One region of the Paenibacillus naphthalenovorans genome, then DNA from elsewhere that is predicted to be linked to it. Evidence: riboswitches for the same ligand, from Rfam matches in the RefSeq annotation. Region 1 holds a riboswitch; each other region holds the start of a gene.

The links. Region 1 has a riboswitch for cobalamin ahead of IJ22_RS15250 (ABC transporter substrate-binding protein). Riboswitches for the same ligand answer to the same signal wherever they lie in the genome.
Region 2: it holds a riboswitch for cobalamin, as region 1 does, so the genes downstream of both, IJ22_RS01050 (energy-coupling factor ABC transporter permease) here and IJ22_RS15250 (ABC transporter substrate-binding protein) in region 1, are expected to answer to the same signal.
Region 3: it holds a riboswitch for cobalamin, as region 1 does, so the genes downstream of both, metE (5-methyltetrahydropteroyltriglutamate--homocysteine S-methyltransferase) here and IJ22_RS15250 (ABC transporter substrate-binding protein) in region 1, are expected to answer to the same signal.

What each region holds. Positions count from the first base shown of each region.
Region 1 covers NZ_CP013652.1:3,112,648-3,117,756, forward strand. The annotation lists gene IJ22_RS15240 (ABC transporter ATP-binding protein) at 1-706, opposite strand, end outside; gene IJ22_RS15245 (FecCD family ABC transporter permease) at 722-1,759, opposite strand; gene IJ22_RS15250 (ABC transporter substrate-binding protein) at 1,760-2,782, opposite strand; cobalamin riboswitch at 2,943-3,150, opposite strand; gene IJ22_RS15255 (hypothetical protein) at 3,176-3,703, opposite strand; gene IJ22_RS15260 (aspartyl-phosphate phosphatase Spo0E family protein) at 3,924-4,193, opposite strand; gene IJ22_RS15265 (aminotransferase class I/II-fold pyridoxal phosphate-dependent enzyme) at 4,318-5,109, opposite strand, start outside.
Region 2 covers NZ_CP013652.1:212,696-217,804, forward strand. The annotation lists gene IJ22_RS01030 (2Fe-2S iron-sulfur cluster-binding protein) at 1-603, shown strand, start outside; gene IJ22_RS01035 (energy-coupling factor ABC transporter ATP-binding protein) at 716-1,546, opposite strand; gene cbiQ (cobalt ECF transporter T component CbiQ) at 1,543-2,340, opposite strand; gene IJ22_RS01045 (energy-coupling factor ABC transporter substrate-binding protein) at 2,337-2,621, opposite strand; gene IJ22_RS01050 (energy-coupling factor ABC transporter permease) at 2,627-3,385, opposite strand; cobalamin riboswitch at 3,534-3,721, opposite strand; gene IJ22_RS01055 (hypothetical protein) at 4,134-4,379, shown strand; gene IJ22_RS01060 (LysR family transcriptional regulator) at 4,607-5,109, opposite strand, start outside.
Region 3 covers NZ_CP013652.1:223,211-228,319, reverse strand. The annotation lists gene IJ22_RS01105 (DUF6366 family protein) at 1-45, opposite strand, end outside; gene metE (5-methyltetrahydropteroyltriglutamate--homocysteine S-methyltransferase) at 546-2,852, opposite strand; cobalamin riboswitch at 2,997-3,195, opposite strand; tRNA gene IJ22_RS01095 (tRNA-Asp) at 3,589-3,665, shown strand; gene gluQRS (tRNA glutamyl-Q(34) synthetase GluQRS) at 3,761-4,726, shown strand; gene IJ22_RS01085 (hypothetical protein) at 4,756-5,109, opposite strand, start outside.

The DNA of each region.
Region 1 (5,109 bases):
CCTGCTCCAGCAGATCGGCACGAAGCACCTCTTCAGCCGTACCGATTCCCGCCGTCGCTCCTTCATGCAGCAGAAGGAGACGGTCGCAGTATTGAGCGGCCAAATTCAGATCGTGCAGCACCGAAATGACCGTCATCCCCCATTCCTGCTGCCATTCGCGAACCATATCCATCATTTCAACCTGGTACCCGATATCCAGAAATGTTGTCGGTTCATCCAGCAGCAGCAGCTTGGGCTCTTGCGCCATTGCTTTCCCCAAGGCTACACGCTGACGTTCACCGCCGCTCAAATGATCGATGGTTCGCTCCCGCAGGGAGTCCAGCTTCAGCCAAGCGATAATCCGCTCTACCAGCGCAGCGGCATCCGCCGTTTCGTCTCCCAGCCAGTTTTGATACGGGTAGCGTCCCATTTCGATCACCTCCTGCACCGTGAAGCCGAGCGGCGGCAGCGCATCCTGCTCCAGCACCGCGATCTGCCGCGCCAAGGCTTTCCTTGAGCAGGATGCCACGGGCTTGCCATCCAGCCGCACATTTCCCGCAGTCGCCGGCTCCAGGCCGGTAATCAGATGAAGCAGCGTCGATTTCCCGCTTCCGTTGGGTCCCAGAATACCGAACCATTCACCGGGCTTCACCCGAAAGCGGACTCCCCGGAGCACCTCCCGCGCTCCGAATGCCTTGGACACCTCTTCCACATCTACTTGAATCATCGCGCCGGCCTCCTTTCACTCACGCACCATCCGTTTTTTCCGCCGCAGCAAATAAGCAAAAAACGGAGCCCCCATAAACGCCGTCACGACTCCGAGCGGAATCTCCGTCGGACTAAGCAACGTTCGGGCCAGCGTATCTGCGAGCAGCACATAAATCGCGCCGCCAATTAGAGACAGGGGGAGCAGCAAGCGGTAATCCGGTCCGATCATCAGCCGAAGCAAATGCGGCACCAGAAGCCCGACAAAAGCAATCACCCCCGACACGGATACGGCCGCCGCAGTGATCAAAGTAGACGCCATCAGGACAATCAGCTTGGTCCTCTCGATATGGACGCCTAGATGCGCCGCTTGCCGCTCCCCGAGCGCAAACAAATTCATCGACCGGCCGTAACAGAGCAGCACTGCGGAGCCTGCAGCCAAATACGGCAGCAGCACCAGCGAATAAGTCCAGCCCCGCAGCGCCAGGCTTCCCATCAGCCAGAAGATGATTTCGTTGATCACCTGATCCGACATCGCCACCATTAACGAGACGAAGGCGCCCAGGAACGCCTGCATTACGACACCCGACAGAATGACGGTTTCCTTACGCAGCTTGCCGTCGGTCCGTGCCAGCAAAAGCACCGTACAGAGCGATAGTACTCCGGTCAAGAACGCTACCGCCGGTACCGTCCACTCCCCAAAGAGCGTATACTGCAGACCGAACAAGATCAAAAAAGCCGCGCCCACCGATGCTCCGGACGAAACGCCCAGCGTGTACGGATCGGCAAGCGGATTGCGGAGTACGCCCTGAAAGGCCGCGCCGGCCAACCCCAGGGCGGCACCGACCAGAATGCCCAGCACTACCCTTGGCAGCCTGACCCTCCATACGATTTGTTCCGAAGCTTCGCTCCAATCCCCCTGGATTCGTTCACCGATCCAAGGCAGCTGATGAAGTACGATTCCCCAGACATGACCAAACGGAATTCGGACCGAACCGATCGATACTGCCGCAGAAACGGCGAATACAAGCAGGGCCAAGGCGGCTCCGCCCCAAATCCACAGCTTACGCTTCATCTATTTCACCAGTTCCGGGTATATTCCTTTGGCTACTTCCGTCAATGCCTGTGTAATCCGGGGACCCGGACGGCTCATAATGTCCTTGTCCAACCCGACCAACCGGTTCGACTTCACCGCTTCAATCCGGTCCCAGCCGCTGCGCTCGCGAATCAACTGATCCATCGGCTTATTGCTCTTCTCGTCGATGATCCCCGTCGGATAAAGAATAATCTGCGGATTGTCCGCGATCACCTTCTCCTCGCTAAGCTTTACGTAACCTTTCTCGCCGCCCGCCACATTGATTCCTCCGGCCAGGCTGATCAGCTCGTCAATATACTCGCCTTTACCGACCGTCCAGCCGGGGGAAAACTCGACAAATACCTTTTTCTTCTGCTCAGGCTTCAGATCCTTCACCGCATCCAGTACCTTTTGGCGTTCGGCCTTCATCGAATCGACCAGCTTCTCCGCCTGCTCCTGGCGGTCGAAGATTTGCCCCATGAGCAGAATATTGCTCATCACATCGTCTAACGTTTTGGGCTCGACCTTAAACAGATTCACCTTCAGTCCGCGAAGCTTCTCCACTACGGTCATATTCATGGATACCCCCGTCATGACCAAATCGGCGTTGGCCGCAACGAGCGCTTCCTCGTTCGGCTTGATGATGCTGCCGACTTTCGGCTTCGCCGCCGCTTCGGCTGGATAGTTGCAGAAATCCGATACGCCCACTACCTGATCTCCGAGCCCCAAAGCAAAGAGTGTTTCCGTTTCACTCGGTGAAGTGGAAACGATGCGCTCCGGAGCTTTCTCAAAAACAAATTCTTTACCCGTAGCGTCTTTGACGGTGAGCGGATACGTCGTCCGTTTGGCCGATGTGACCGACCCTTCCTGCCTGGCGTCGCCCGCCTTCGGCGATTCCGCCTGCTGACCTTGCCCCGGCGCTGGCGCAGCGCTTCCGCATCCTGCCAGCGTTCCCGCCAAAGCCAGGCTCAGAACGGCTGCAAGCAGCCTTTTTTTTATGCGAGTCGTCTTATCCCAATACATAGGTCCATCTCCTTATCATCATTCAAAAAACGAAAAGACCCCTGCTTTCGGATCGTCTCCAAAGCAGAGGCACACTCTGACAAACCTGGCGGCCGCAGTCGACATCAAGTCGATATGCCGCCGGCAGGCTGCGCGTCTGCCCCTTTTCCTCGAAAGGCTGCATCGAATGCATGTTCAGGCAGGTTTCCTGACTTACGGGCTGCTTCGCTGAGCCAGAGCTCTTCGCCTTCCCGTCTGCTCCAGACAGTGACTTCATGAAGAGCATTTACCCGTTTACAGTGGCGGGACCGCGCCGGATTCACACCGGCTTCCCTTTTAACCCGCAAGCGTTGATTGGCTGTGCGGGCACCTGAACCGCTATGTTGTTGTCCGCTGCATGACTGGCATGCACAATTATTTCTCGGCAATTATTTTCATGACCTGCTTCGCTTTCTCTTTGTCCGGCGCATTGGCCGGAATGAACGCGAACAGATTTTTGCCGTCGAATTCGAGCTCCGTAAACCATTTGGTTTGATCCATCGGGATGCCGTACAGATGCTTTTGCTTCTTGCCGTCTTCCGTAACTTCCAGAACGCCCTCAGGAAAATCCTCCGCTTTGGCCACATCGTCCAGCGGAACATAACCGCCCTGCTCGCCCATCGCTTTAAAATGATTCTCCGGAATCATCAGAATGCCGTTCTGACCGGCCGCTATTTCGACGATCAGCTTCTCCATTGAAAATATAGGCGCCGCCAATACTTGCACACTGGCCGATTCACCTATTTCACTTTGCAGCGAGGCTTGCAACTTTTCTCCCGCTTCATTCGGGATCCCGTTGGATCCTATCATGAAAATCGACACATCCGCCTTCGATCCTCCGCCGCAGCCTGCAGCAAGTACGAACATCATCAGCAGCAGGCAGAGCAGCCCATTCCTTCTCACGCCGGTTTCTCCCCTCGTGTTTTTCCCTCTCTACCCCGATTCTCCAACATATCCTTTATGATGTTAACATAAAAGACCTGCTCTTTCAAAGCTTTTAAGAATAAGGAGGAAGCACGAAAAACCTGGCTGCTGCGCTGAAATCATCCTTACAGCTGACCATTTGACGTTTTGGCACTCTGCTGCTCACTTACACTTCTTTCGATCTCATAAAAGAAGCCGGTCAAGACCGGCCCTTTTGATGAAGATTCATATATTCATTTATTTTGAGATCAAGCTCCATACTGATTTTCACTACTTCCGGTGATGTCAGGTCATTTCCGTTTTGTACAAGGCGCTCCAGTTCGCGTCTTAAAAGGTAAATATGATCTTCTAAAGATAAGGCAGACGAAGCACGTTTTCCTGTTCCAAAAATCCACTTGGCTTTCTGATCATTCTCGCGAATCCAGCCGTTATTCATGTATTGCCGAAGCTGATATTCCGGAAAAGCCATTCTTCATCCCTCCCGCTTCATATCTTTAGACCTATAAAGAAAAAGATTCATATTCTATGAAAATATGAATCTACATCTAATATACCAGTTTTTGGGGGGATTGAAAATGGATAATATTGTTTAATTAAAGCTTTTTGATGAAATTGCCTATTCGATCAATCGCTTCAATCAGCTGGTTAACCGAAGTCGCGTAAGAACAGCGGACAAATCCTTCTCCACCCTTGCCAAATACATTGCCGGGTACTGCTGCGACCTTCGCCTCACGAATCAAGCGCTCGGCAAATTCCTCGGAGCTTAGCCCCGTTGCCTGAATGGAAGGGAAGGCATAGAATGCGCCCTGAGGCTCATGACACTGCAGTCCGATGTCCCGGAAACCCTGTACGACAAGACGACGGCGCTGGTTGTAGGACTCTACCATGCGGTCTTTTTCCTCCATGCCGTGCTTGAGCGCCTCCAGGGCAGCAACCTGTCCCATGGACGGCGCACACATGACCGTGTACTGGTGGATTTTGAGCATGGCCGATATGAGGTCGGGATGCCCGCAAGCGTATCCCATCCGCCAACCGGTCATCGCAAACGCCTTGGAAAAGCCGCTCACAAGAATCGTCCGGTCGCGCATGCCCGGAATCGAAGCGAAGCTGACATGCTTTTGTTCATAGGTCAATTCCGCATAAATCTCGTCCGAGATAACGATCAGATCGTGCTCCTCAACGACTTTGGCAATCGGCAGCCAATCCTCATAGGTCATGATGCCCCCGGTCGGGTTGCTTGGATAGCACAGAATCAACACTTTGGAACGGGGCGTGATCGCCGCCTTGAGCGATTCCGCCGTCAGCTTGAAGCCGTCTTTGGCAAAAGTCTCGATGCCTACGGGAATGCCGCCGCCGATCCGGGTAATCGGGCTGTAAGAAATGTA
Region 2 (5,109 bases), 2.3 Mb from region 1:
GCGGATGCGCCGAAAAAACAGGGACAGACAGAGATAAGTTTCTTTATTCGCCGAGTGCCGAATGGAGAAATGACCGGCTGGTTGAATGCAGCGGACCGGACAGGCGAAAAAGTGACTGTCACGGGCCCTTACGGGTCTTTCTATCTGCGGCCTTCCGTTCAACCAATAGTTTGCATGGCGGGGGGCAGCGGCTTAGCCCCAATAAAAGCAATATTGGAACAAGCCGCCAAACAAGGAGGGGACATTCCGGTATTACTTTTGTTTGGTGCACGCACGCAAGGGGACCTGTATTGTCTGGATATCATTGCTGAGATTGCTTCATCCTGGAACGCGCCTTTTCATTTCATTCCGGTATTGTCGGAAGAACCAATGGAAAGCGATTGGATAGGAGCCCGCGGTCTGGTCACCGAACACATCAAAGATCATCCGGGGATTCAGGTACCGTTCAGCAAAGCCTATCTGTGTGGGCCTCCAGGAATGATCGATGCAGCTATAAATAAGTTGAATGAATGTGGTGTCACCGCAGACCAAATCTTTTTTGACAAGTTTTTGGACCGCAGTCATGTGCAGAAGACAATAAAGGCGGATCGATTGCACAAATGACAAGGTCAGACGGCTCTCAGGATTAGCCGAAGGTCAGGCGGAGGAGCTCCAGTTGTCATGATAAGCCGATTCCCAGGCAAGATATAGCAAGAGAACCGGCTCTTACCCATGCTTACAATTGTTTCATAAGCTCCTTCAGCTCAGCCATGCTGCGGGGAGGAAAACTTTCCGCACGCACGTGTTCGGGTAAACTGGACCAAACCTGCAGCAGCAAAGGCGGTTCCAGACCGAGCGACAGGATCAAGTCTTCCTGTTCAAACACCTCGAAAGGCGTGCCTTCCAGCAAACACTTCCCTTTGTCCATCACCAGGACCCAGTCCGCCCATGCATAGGCCAAATTCATATCGTGCGTGGCCATCACGACAGTGGTGCCTTGGGCATGAATGCGGTCCAATTCCTCCACCAGCCGCTGCTCGGATGAGCGGTCCAGGTAAGCGGTCGGTTCGTCCAGCAGCAGCAGCTCGGGCTCGAGGACCATCACGCCGGCCAGGGCGACACGCTTTTTTTGACCGAGGCTTAAGTGATGAATAGGTGTATTAGCCAAATGCTCCAGACCCATGGTACCAAGAATATGTTGGATGCGCCGGATCATCTCATGCTCAGGTACCCCGGCATTGCGAAGACCGTAGGAAATATCTTCATACGGCGTACTCAAAATCAACTGCTGTTCCGGGTCCTGGAACACCAGTCCGACTTGCTGCCGCAGCTTTTTGAGATCATCCGCACGATAGGACATGGGAGCGCCTTTCCAGTGCATCCTTCCGGAAGCCGGGCGGTGAATGCCGACCGCATGCAGGAACAAGGTCGATTTGCCCGACCCGTTATGGCCGCAAATGGCGGTTTTCTTGCCTTCGGGCAGGCTCATGGTCAAGCCCTGAAGCGCTTCGGCTTGAGTTCCCGGGTAGCTGTAGCGTACATCGTAAGCCTCCATAATGGATTTCACAGCATTTCCCCCCAGCGAAGCCACAGCTCGATTAGCAGTAATAAAATCACTCCGATACGGCTTTCCCATATATAACGAAAGGGCAGGGGAGTGGCTTGAACCGGCGCCATTTGAATGCTGTCGGCAAAGCCTCTGGTTACCAAGCCCTGCGAAAGCCCTTGGTACCGATGCATCGACTTGCCGAACAACCGGACGATCAGGATTGCCGTATCGTTCAGCCTGCGGTAGAAGCCGGTCTGGCCGCCGCGGGCTCTCTGAGCCGTATACATCTGTTGTGCCGTATCCGAAAGTACGAAGAGAAAGCGGTACATGATCATCATCAATTCCAGCACCAGAGAAGGCACACGCCATTTTTTCATCACCTGAAACAGCTCGGACATAGGCGTCGTCAGCATGACAAAGGCCAGGCAGGATAAGCATGCGATGATCCGGGCCAGCAAGCTGCCCGCTTCGTAAATGCCCGCTTCTGTAACATAAGACGTCCACCGCGCAAACGTAAAGAGGATCATTCCATCGGGCGAAACCGGGCCGGCGGATGTAAACTCGATGACAATAGCCGGCAGACTGGCCGCATAAAACAGGCAGGAGGCTCCGATCAGCAGGCTGTACGCTTTGACGGGAATCCGGGCGTACAAGGTTATCCAGACGAACAGCCAGCCGACGATCATCATCTGGGTCACAGGATGGGACAAATAAGACAGCACCATCAGAACGGCTGCGAATCCGCTTTTCCACATCGGGGAAACGGAGCGCAGCCTGTTGGTGTAAGAAAATGTATCGATCAGCTTGATCATGTGGTTTTGGATTTGGAGGCTCTACCCTTGAACCATCCGAAGGCAAAGCCGATAAAACCGGCGCCAATGGCGGCCTGCAGCGCAAACAGCATGCTTTCGGTCTCTGCCGGAGGCTCCATCAGCGGAGCAAACCAGGGTTCATAAGCAGGATGAATCTCGGTGATCATTTCTTCAGCGGCACCGTCTGCTCCGCCGAATTCGCCGTTGACGAACAGGAGCGGAAGAACAGCCAACAAGACGACGGCAATCAGGATGAGAAGGTTCGTTTTCTGATGGGACATGAGAGTTATGCTCCTTTCATTTTACGCTGTAAAATCGATAATTCTTCCGAACTGTTGGCTTTCAGCCAGTTCCAGATCAGTACCGTAAGAAGTCCTTCGCTGATGGCCAAAGGGATTTGAGTGATCGCAAAAATGCCCCCGAATTTTACGAATGAAGCCAAAATGCCGCCGCTCTCTGCCGGGAACGCCAATGCCAGTTGAATGGAAGTGACGACATACGTAGACAGGTTGGCCAGCGCCGCCGCCGTAAAGATCGACAGCGTTTGTTTTCCCGTCGATTTGATCATCCACCGGTAAGCGGCATAACCGATCATGGGGCCGGCAACAGCCATAGAGAAGGCGTTGGCTCCAAGAGTGGTCAACCCGCCATGGGCAAGCAGCAGAGCTTGAAACAGCAGGACGATGGAGCCCAGCACGCTCATGGGCAGCGGTCCGAACATGACAGCGCCGAGACCTGTTCCCGTCGGATGCGAGCTGCTTCCCGTCACGGAAGGAATTTTCAGCGCCGACAGAACAAGGATGAAAGCACCGGCTACTCCCAGCATAATTTTTAGCTCCGGTGTTTCTCTCGTAATTCTCATCAAGGACCGCAGCCCGAGAATGAAGAACGGAATAAACACGGCCCACCAGAAGATCGCCCATCCGTAGGGAAGAAAGCCTTCCATAATATGCATGGCATAGGCGGACTTAGGATCGCTGACAGTCAGGTACAGGGTAAATCCGGAGACCAACAACAGTGTGCTTATTGCTTTTTTAGAAATCATTGTACATTTCCTCCCTGGCAAATCGTTGTAAAACTCAAAAAAACCAATCCTGCAGGATTGGTTAGGGGTACGCATCAATAGACGACAAGATCAGCCTGGCGTGATCGTCGCTTTTATCGTTCGTACACCACTCCTTTCCTCGAAGGCCTTGGGGTGCATAAATCAGGTAGGTCTCCTGGCTCTCGGATCGTCGTGTTCTCCCGTCTTCCCCGATGGATGATCGAGTGACATGCTGGGAGAAACTCCCCGAATACAGTGGCGGGACCGCTCGGGATTTGCACCCGATTCCCTGTTACCCTTTGCTGTCGCAAAGGCACCTGATTCAGTATGTATGCAATTCGTTTGCGTCAATCCATGCTACTTGTCCGTTGGCGGTCGTCGCATTGCATTATGTAACATGAATTTATTGAACTATAACACGAATGAGGTGACTTTGTCTATCAAAATCCTCATCCGAATGCAAGATTCGGCCTGTGATTCATTCGGCGTCATCCAGAGCCGCTTTTTTCATAAGATCAACCCCAGTGATATGTATTGGTTATAGTTACCCTCTAAACGAAACGCTAAGGCTGAAAATTGCAAAAGAGCGGCGGCTTAAAGTTAAGAAATCGTTTAGCTTTTGTTTACCTTTTATTTATATTGCTTCTGTATACTTCATTATGGGTACTAGAAGAAAATAGTACTATCCAGCAAATGAAAACCCCTTAAAATAATGAAGTAAGTAAGATATGTTAGGGATGATCTGTTTATGGAAATAAAGGATCGCATATCATTTTTAAAGAAACACGAAAATGACTGCTACCGCATTTGTTATTATTTATTGCAAAGTGAAAAGATGGCCTGCGAGGCTGCCAAAAAAGCATTGTACAGCTTGAGCAGATGCGACTCATTCTTTGCCGAGAATACTCAAGCCGTACGTGAACTGGTGCGTAAAGAAGCGATGAAATCGGCCCTGCAGTTGAAGAAAGAGCAGTCCGATCTGCTGCGGTTATGATGAACAGTCATTTGCATCATTGGGGCTGTCCCATAAGTAGTTTTTAACTACGCAGGGACGGCCCTGTTTTCTTAACTTTTCGTTACCAAACTGAAAAGATCGAGTAGAGGGCTATACTTGCTCTCTTACTCGACCTTTTTGGTTCATTGTCGCCCAGAAGAGAAGAAGATCCGCAGGTGGGCGGCCGCCGTGTTTTTCAACGGCAGGCTGCCCTTTATACTGCACGGCTACTGTTCCAGGCAGGGCTTGTCCAATGGAAAATATTCCAGAAATTTTTTCGATGTGGTCGAAAGGTACCGTCCCTTCAACCAGATGATGGCGGAAGGCCTTGACATAATGGAAGGTTCTATGATCTCTTTGAATTGAAGCCCTGCATTCGGAATGAGGTTCATAGCGGATTGGGGGACGATGGTAATGCCTACATCATGATTGGCCCAGGTTAGCAGCGTCATGATGTCGTTGCTTTCACAGATGATTTTGGGTTCGAATCCGGCTTCCCGGCAGGCGTCTTCCACCAGATCCATGATGTACATCCGATGATGATACATCGAGGTGCCCTGCTGTCTTCGGAGCAGCATCAGCGGCTTGTTTTCCAGATCGGACAGCTTTACGTACGGTTGGTTATCCCCAATGTTCCAATGGCGGCTCATGGCTGCAACGAGAGGCTCCGCAGGCAGGTTGATCATATTGAACATTCCGTTATCGACGGGCAGTCTGACGATGCCGAGCT
Region 3 (5,109 bases), 2.3 Mb from region 1:
TAAACGTTCTCTTGTTTCTTCAGGCGATTCTTTACGAGAGTCCAAATTACCCGCCTCCTGATAATAACCTGCCCTTTTCTTCACTGCGAGCAGCTTGTTTTTCTTTCATTATAGAGTATACTTCTACAACTATTCCCAAATACCTTGTTAAGCGATTTGATTTTATACTAATAATGTTTGATTGCCGCATATCTTTTGTCTATACCAAATCAAACGGAGTAGCGTAGTATAAATCATATCTCATAAAGGGGGTTGACAACATATGGCAAAGAATCGCAAAAAAAGAGTTATCGTCGTTAAATTAAAACCAGGTGAAAAAGCTATCGTGGTTTGTAAAGATCATCGTCATCGCGACTAATTAGCAGGTATTGCGGCAGCACCCCGTCCTAAGTCCTAATGCGGGGTGCTTATTAATTTGCGTGTTCATCACCCTCAATCAAACAAGGCATCTATATGCCGTTTATCTGCGACATAAAGATGCCTTGTGTATAAATCCGAATAAGCCGGTCTTGATAAAGATGAACCCTTACAGCTTTTTTTCTTTTTTACAATGATGAGCTGAGGACAGGGCTTTTTTCTCTAAACGACTTCGCGGCCTCCACCATATTTTTGAGCGATGCAATCGTTTCATCCATGCCCCTCGTTTTTAGTCCGCAATCCGGATTGATCCAGAACAATTCAGGATCTAAAACCGACAGGGATCGGTCGATCATATGAACCATTTCTTTCACATCAGGGACTCTTGGACTATGAATATCATATACGCCCAGCCCGATGCCATGATCGTACGTGTGCTCTTCAAAGCTGTGCAGCAATTCTCCGTGACTCCGCGAGGTTTCGATGGAAATGACATCGGCATCCAATTCGCGAATCGAGTCGATGATGTCGTGAAACTCGCAATAGCACATATGTGTGTGGATTTGTGTTGTGTTTTTGACGGTCGCTGTGGCCAAGCGGAAAGAGAGCACAGCCCAATCCAGGTAATGCTGCCAGTCCTGTCTTTTGATCGGCAAACCTTCCCGCAAAGCAGGTTCATCGACTTGGATCATTTCAATCCCGGCTTTCTCCAATGCCTCAACTTCCTGACGCAGAGCCAGCGCAATTTGATAAGCCACCTTCTCGCGAGGAATATCATCTCTCACAAACGACCAGTTTAATATCGTGATGGGGCCGGTAAGCATTCCTTTCACCGGCTTGTTCGTCAACGATTGGGCGTACACCGTTTCTTCGACGGTCATCGGCTTGATGAATTCCACATCGCCGTAAATGACAGGCGGCTTGACGCACCGTGAACCGTAGGATTGAACCCAACCGTTTTGCGTAAAGAAAAATCCGCCCAGCTTCTCTCCGAAAAACTCTACCATATCCGTTCTTTCAAACTCTCCATGGACAAGCACATCCAGTCCGATTTCTTCCTGAAGGTTAATCCACAGCCGAATCTGCTCTTGAATAAATGTCTTGTACTGCTCTTCGGTCCACTCGCCGGTTCTCCATTTTTTGCGGGCTTGTCTAACCTCAGAGGTTTGCGGGAAGCTTCCAATCGTTGTGGTTGGCAGGATCGGAAGATTCCATTTGTTTTGCTGAAGAATTCGCCGTTCTGCAAAAGTACCCGCTCTTGCCGATGGCTGTTGATCGATCCGCTCTACCATTTCCTGAATGTGTTCCTTTTTTCTGGAGGAGGATGCATTGATTTCGCGAAGCGCTTGTTGATTTTTTTCAAGTTCGCGTGCGATCGGTTCGGAATCTTTATCTGCCACGGCCTTGGTCAGCAAAACAATCTCATCAAGCTTTTCATTGGCGAAAGCCAAGACTTGCCGAATTTCAGAACCAAGCTTGGTTTCCTGCCCGGTAGTGACAGGAACATGAAGCAGGCTGCAGGAAGGCTGAATGATCATTCTTTCATAAGGAACGTACTGGGACAACGTATTCAGCAATGTCAGCTTGGACTGCAAATCGGCAGCCCAAATGTTGCGCCCGTCGATCAGACCTGCTCCGAGCACCTTATCCTTTGGAAATCCATGCTTGGCCATATGCTGCATGTTCCGGTCGTAACCGTGCACCAGATCCAGTCCGATTCCTTGCACCGGCAGCGAAACCGTCGCTTCATAGTGCTCTACGGCATCAAAATAGGTTTGAAGCATAATATTCAGCCCCGGCGCCGCTTCATGCAGTTGCTTATAAATATGAGTTATCCGATCCATATCTTCAACAGACAATGAGCTGACTAAAACAGGTTCATCGATTTGCACCCACCTTACGCCTTCTTGCTCCAGTTCCCTCAGGATTTGAGCATACAATGGGAGGAACAATGCAATCAGCTCGTCCCATTGCCCGGACTTATACCCTTTGGATAGTTTTAAAAACGTATACAGCCCGATCAGTACCGGCTTCCCGTCAATGCCCAGCTTTTGCTTTGCTTCCCGATAGGCTTGAAGCGGCTTGTTGATGGTAAGCACCGGAGTAATATCATTCAATTCCGGTACAATGTAGTGATAATTCGTATTGAACCACTTGGTCATTTCGCAAGCAGGAGCCCCTTTGCTGCCTCTGGCCATAGCATAATAGGTGGAAAGGGAAACAACGCCGCCAGGGTAGTTAAACCGTTTGGGTACAATTCCGAACATTGCCGCCGTATCCAGCATATGGTCGTACAAAGAAAAATCATTGACCGGAATAAGGTCGATTCCTTTTTCCTGCTGGAGTTTGAGATGATTCAACCGCAGTTCTTCTATCTTCTTTTCAAATTCAGACTCCTGAATCTTGTTTGCCCACAAGGCTTCCAGCAACTTTTTCCATTCTCTGTTCACTCCAATTCTTGGATACCCCAAGTTACTGCTTTTCAACGAATCCATTCGGTCACCCTCCATTTTCATATTGCTTTTAAATTCCATGCAAAAAAGGCATCTTTCCCTTGGGTTAAAAAGGGTAAAGATGCCCCTCGTTTGTAAAAACGGTGGCTACCATTTTTAACACCTCCCTATCTCCCGTAGGTAAAAACAGTGCTGTCAGAACAGGCAGGTCTCCTGGCTCCAGAATCATGGTCAAAACGCGCCTTCCCAATCCGAAGATCAGTGGCATATCCGCGTTGACTCCTCTGTTACAGTGGCGGGACCGCGTCGGCATTTCACCGAACTTCCCTTTTAAGCTCCGGAACCGTTTGAAACGGACCGGAGCACCTATTCCCACAATATAAAATTGTTGCTCGTAAAATAATACATTACAAATAGTATTTATGCAACAGTCAAGGATGGTTTAGAATGGTAATGCCACAAGAGCACAGCGGCAAAAGCAAATAAAATGACAAGCATGATGAGGATACAGCACAATTCAATGAGCCTCAGCTTCCATAAGCGTTTGCGGTTCATCTCCATCTTGCTTGCTCCCTCCCTCATTTATAAATATACGTTTACCTATTCCTGCCATATAAGTTTTAACGAAGGAAGGAGGAAAAAAGTTCCACATGAATCCGCAGCCTTTTTCATACGGTTGAACACGGTAAAATCGATTCGATCAACAAAGAGCTTGTCAGACCGCATCGATTCATGTTATTATATTGTTTGTGTCCGAGACACAACATTGCTAATGTGTGGAGCCGTGGTGTAGAGGCCTAACATGCCTGCCTGTCACGCAGGAGATCGCGGGTTCGAATCCCGTCGGCTCCGCCATGAATTTACATCCCATATTATCTTACATAGCCTAAAGAACACCGAGCAGAACGACATGTCTGCTCTTTTTTGTATTCTTCAAGGAGCGTGAGAGTATGACCCGCCGCGGACGTTTCGCACCAACTCCATCCGGACTGCTTCATATCGGCAATGCCTTCACCGCCCTCGCCGCATGGCTGCAAATGCGCCAAGCCGGAGGAGAATTTGTGTTGCGCATCGAAGACATCGATAAAGCCCGCTCCCGTCCCGCCTACGCCGAGCAGCTTCAGGACGACCTGCTTTGGCTGGGCATCGATTGGGATGAAGGCCCGCGCGGCGGCGGTCCCTGCGCGCCTTATGAGCAAAGCCGGCGTGAATCCCTTTACGAGGAGGCGTTTGAGCAGCTGCAGCAAGCCGGACGGCTGTACCCGTGCTATTGCAGCCGCAGCGAGCTGGCGGCGATCGGCAGCGCGCCTCATGGGCTGGCATCCGAAGGCGCCGCCTATCCCGGTTTATGCCGTTCGCTTTCGCCCGCGGAGCGGCAGGCAAGAGCCGCGAAGAAAACGCCTGCCCTGCGGTTCATCATGCCGCCGCACGAGCTGCGGTTCTACGATGCGGTAGCCGGGCCGCAAACCTGCGCGGGCGAAGCGCTCAGCGACTTTGTCGTCAAGCGCGCCGACGGCATGTTCAGCTACCAGCTCGCCGTGACGGTCGACGATGCCGCCATGGGCATCACCGACGTGCTGCGCGGGGCCGATCTGCTTGACTCGACGCCAAGACAGCTGGCACTCTACGAAGCGCTGGGACTCCGGGCACCGGATTTTGCCCATGTTCCCCTGCTGGTCGATGCAAGCGGCCGGCGTCTGTCCAAGCGCGACAGTGCGCTTACGCTTGCTGCACTGCGAAGTGCGCAGGTTCCGCCCGAACGCCTGCTGGGAGCCTTGGCCCATCTGGCCGGTTGGATCGATCGCCCGGAACCTTTAACCGCCCGGGAGCTTATACCGTTCTTCGGACCTGTCCGGACGGCAAGCGGCCGATTAACCGTCAGTGAGCAGCTTCGGCACTGGCTCACAGAGGGCTAAGCCTGCTTGTGAGCTGTCCTTGGCATGACTTATTCGGACATCTTGTGATGCCCGGTGTGCACATGCGGTTCCTCCGGGGCTTTGGGCTGATCCTTATAAGACGAACCCATGATCACTAGAGAAAACAAAACGATGGTAACACAAACGGTAAGAATGGATCCGGTTTTCATCTTTTCCCTATTGGGTTCAGTTCCTTGTAAAATTCCCGCTTCCTGCTTCATGATCCGATGGAGAAGGAGCACAGCGATGACAAAAAGCAGCGTTAAGAAAAAGCTCATGGGAAGCAAGAAGTCGGGAGACAGCATAGAGCCAAGCATCGCCCCCATCATCCCGCTCATGACTCCGGCCATGAGCCCGTCCAGGACGGCCATCGCATGGAATGG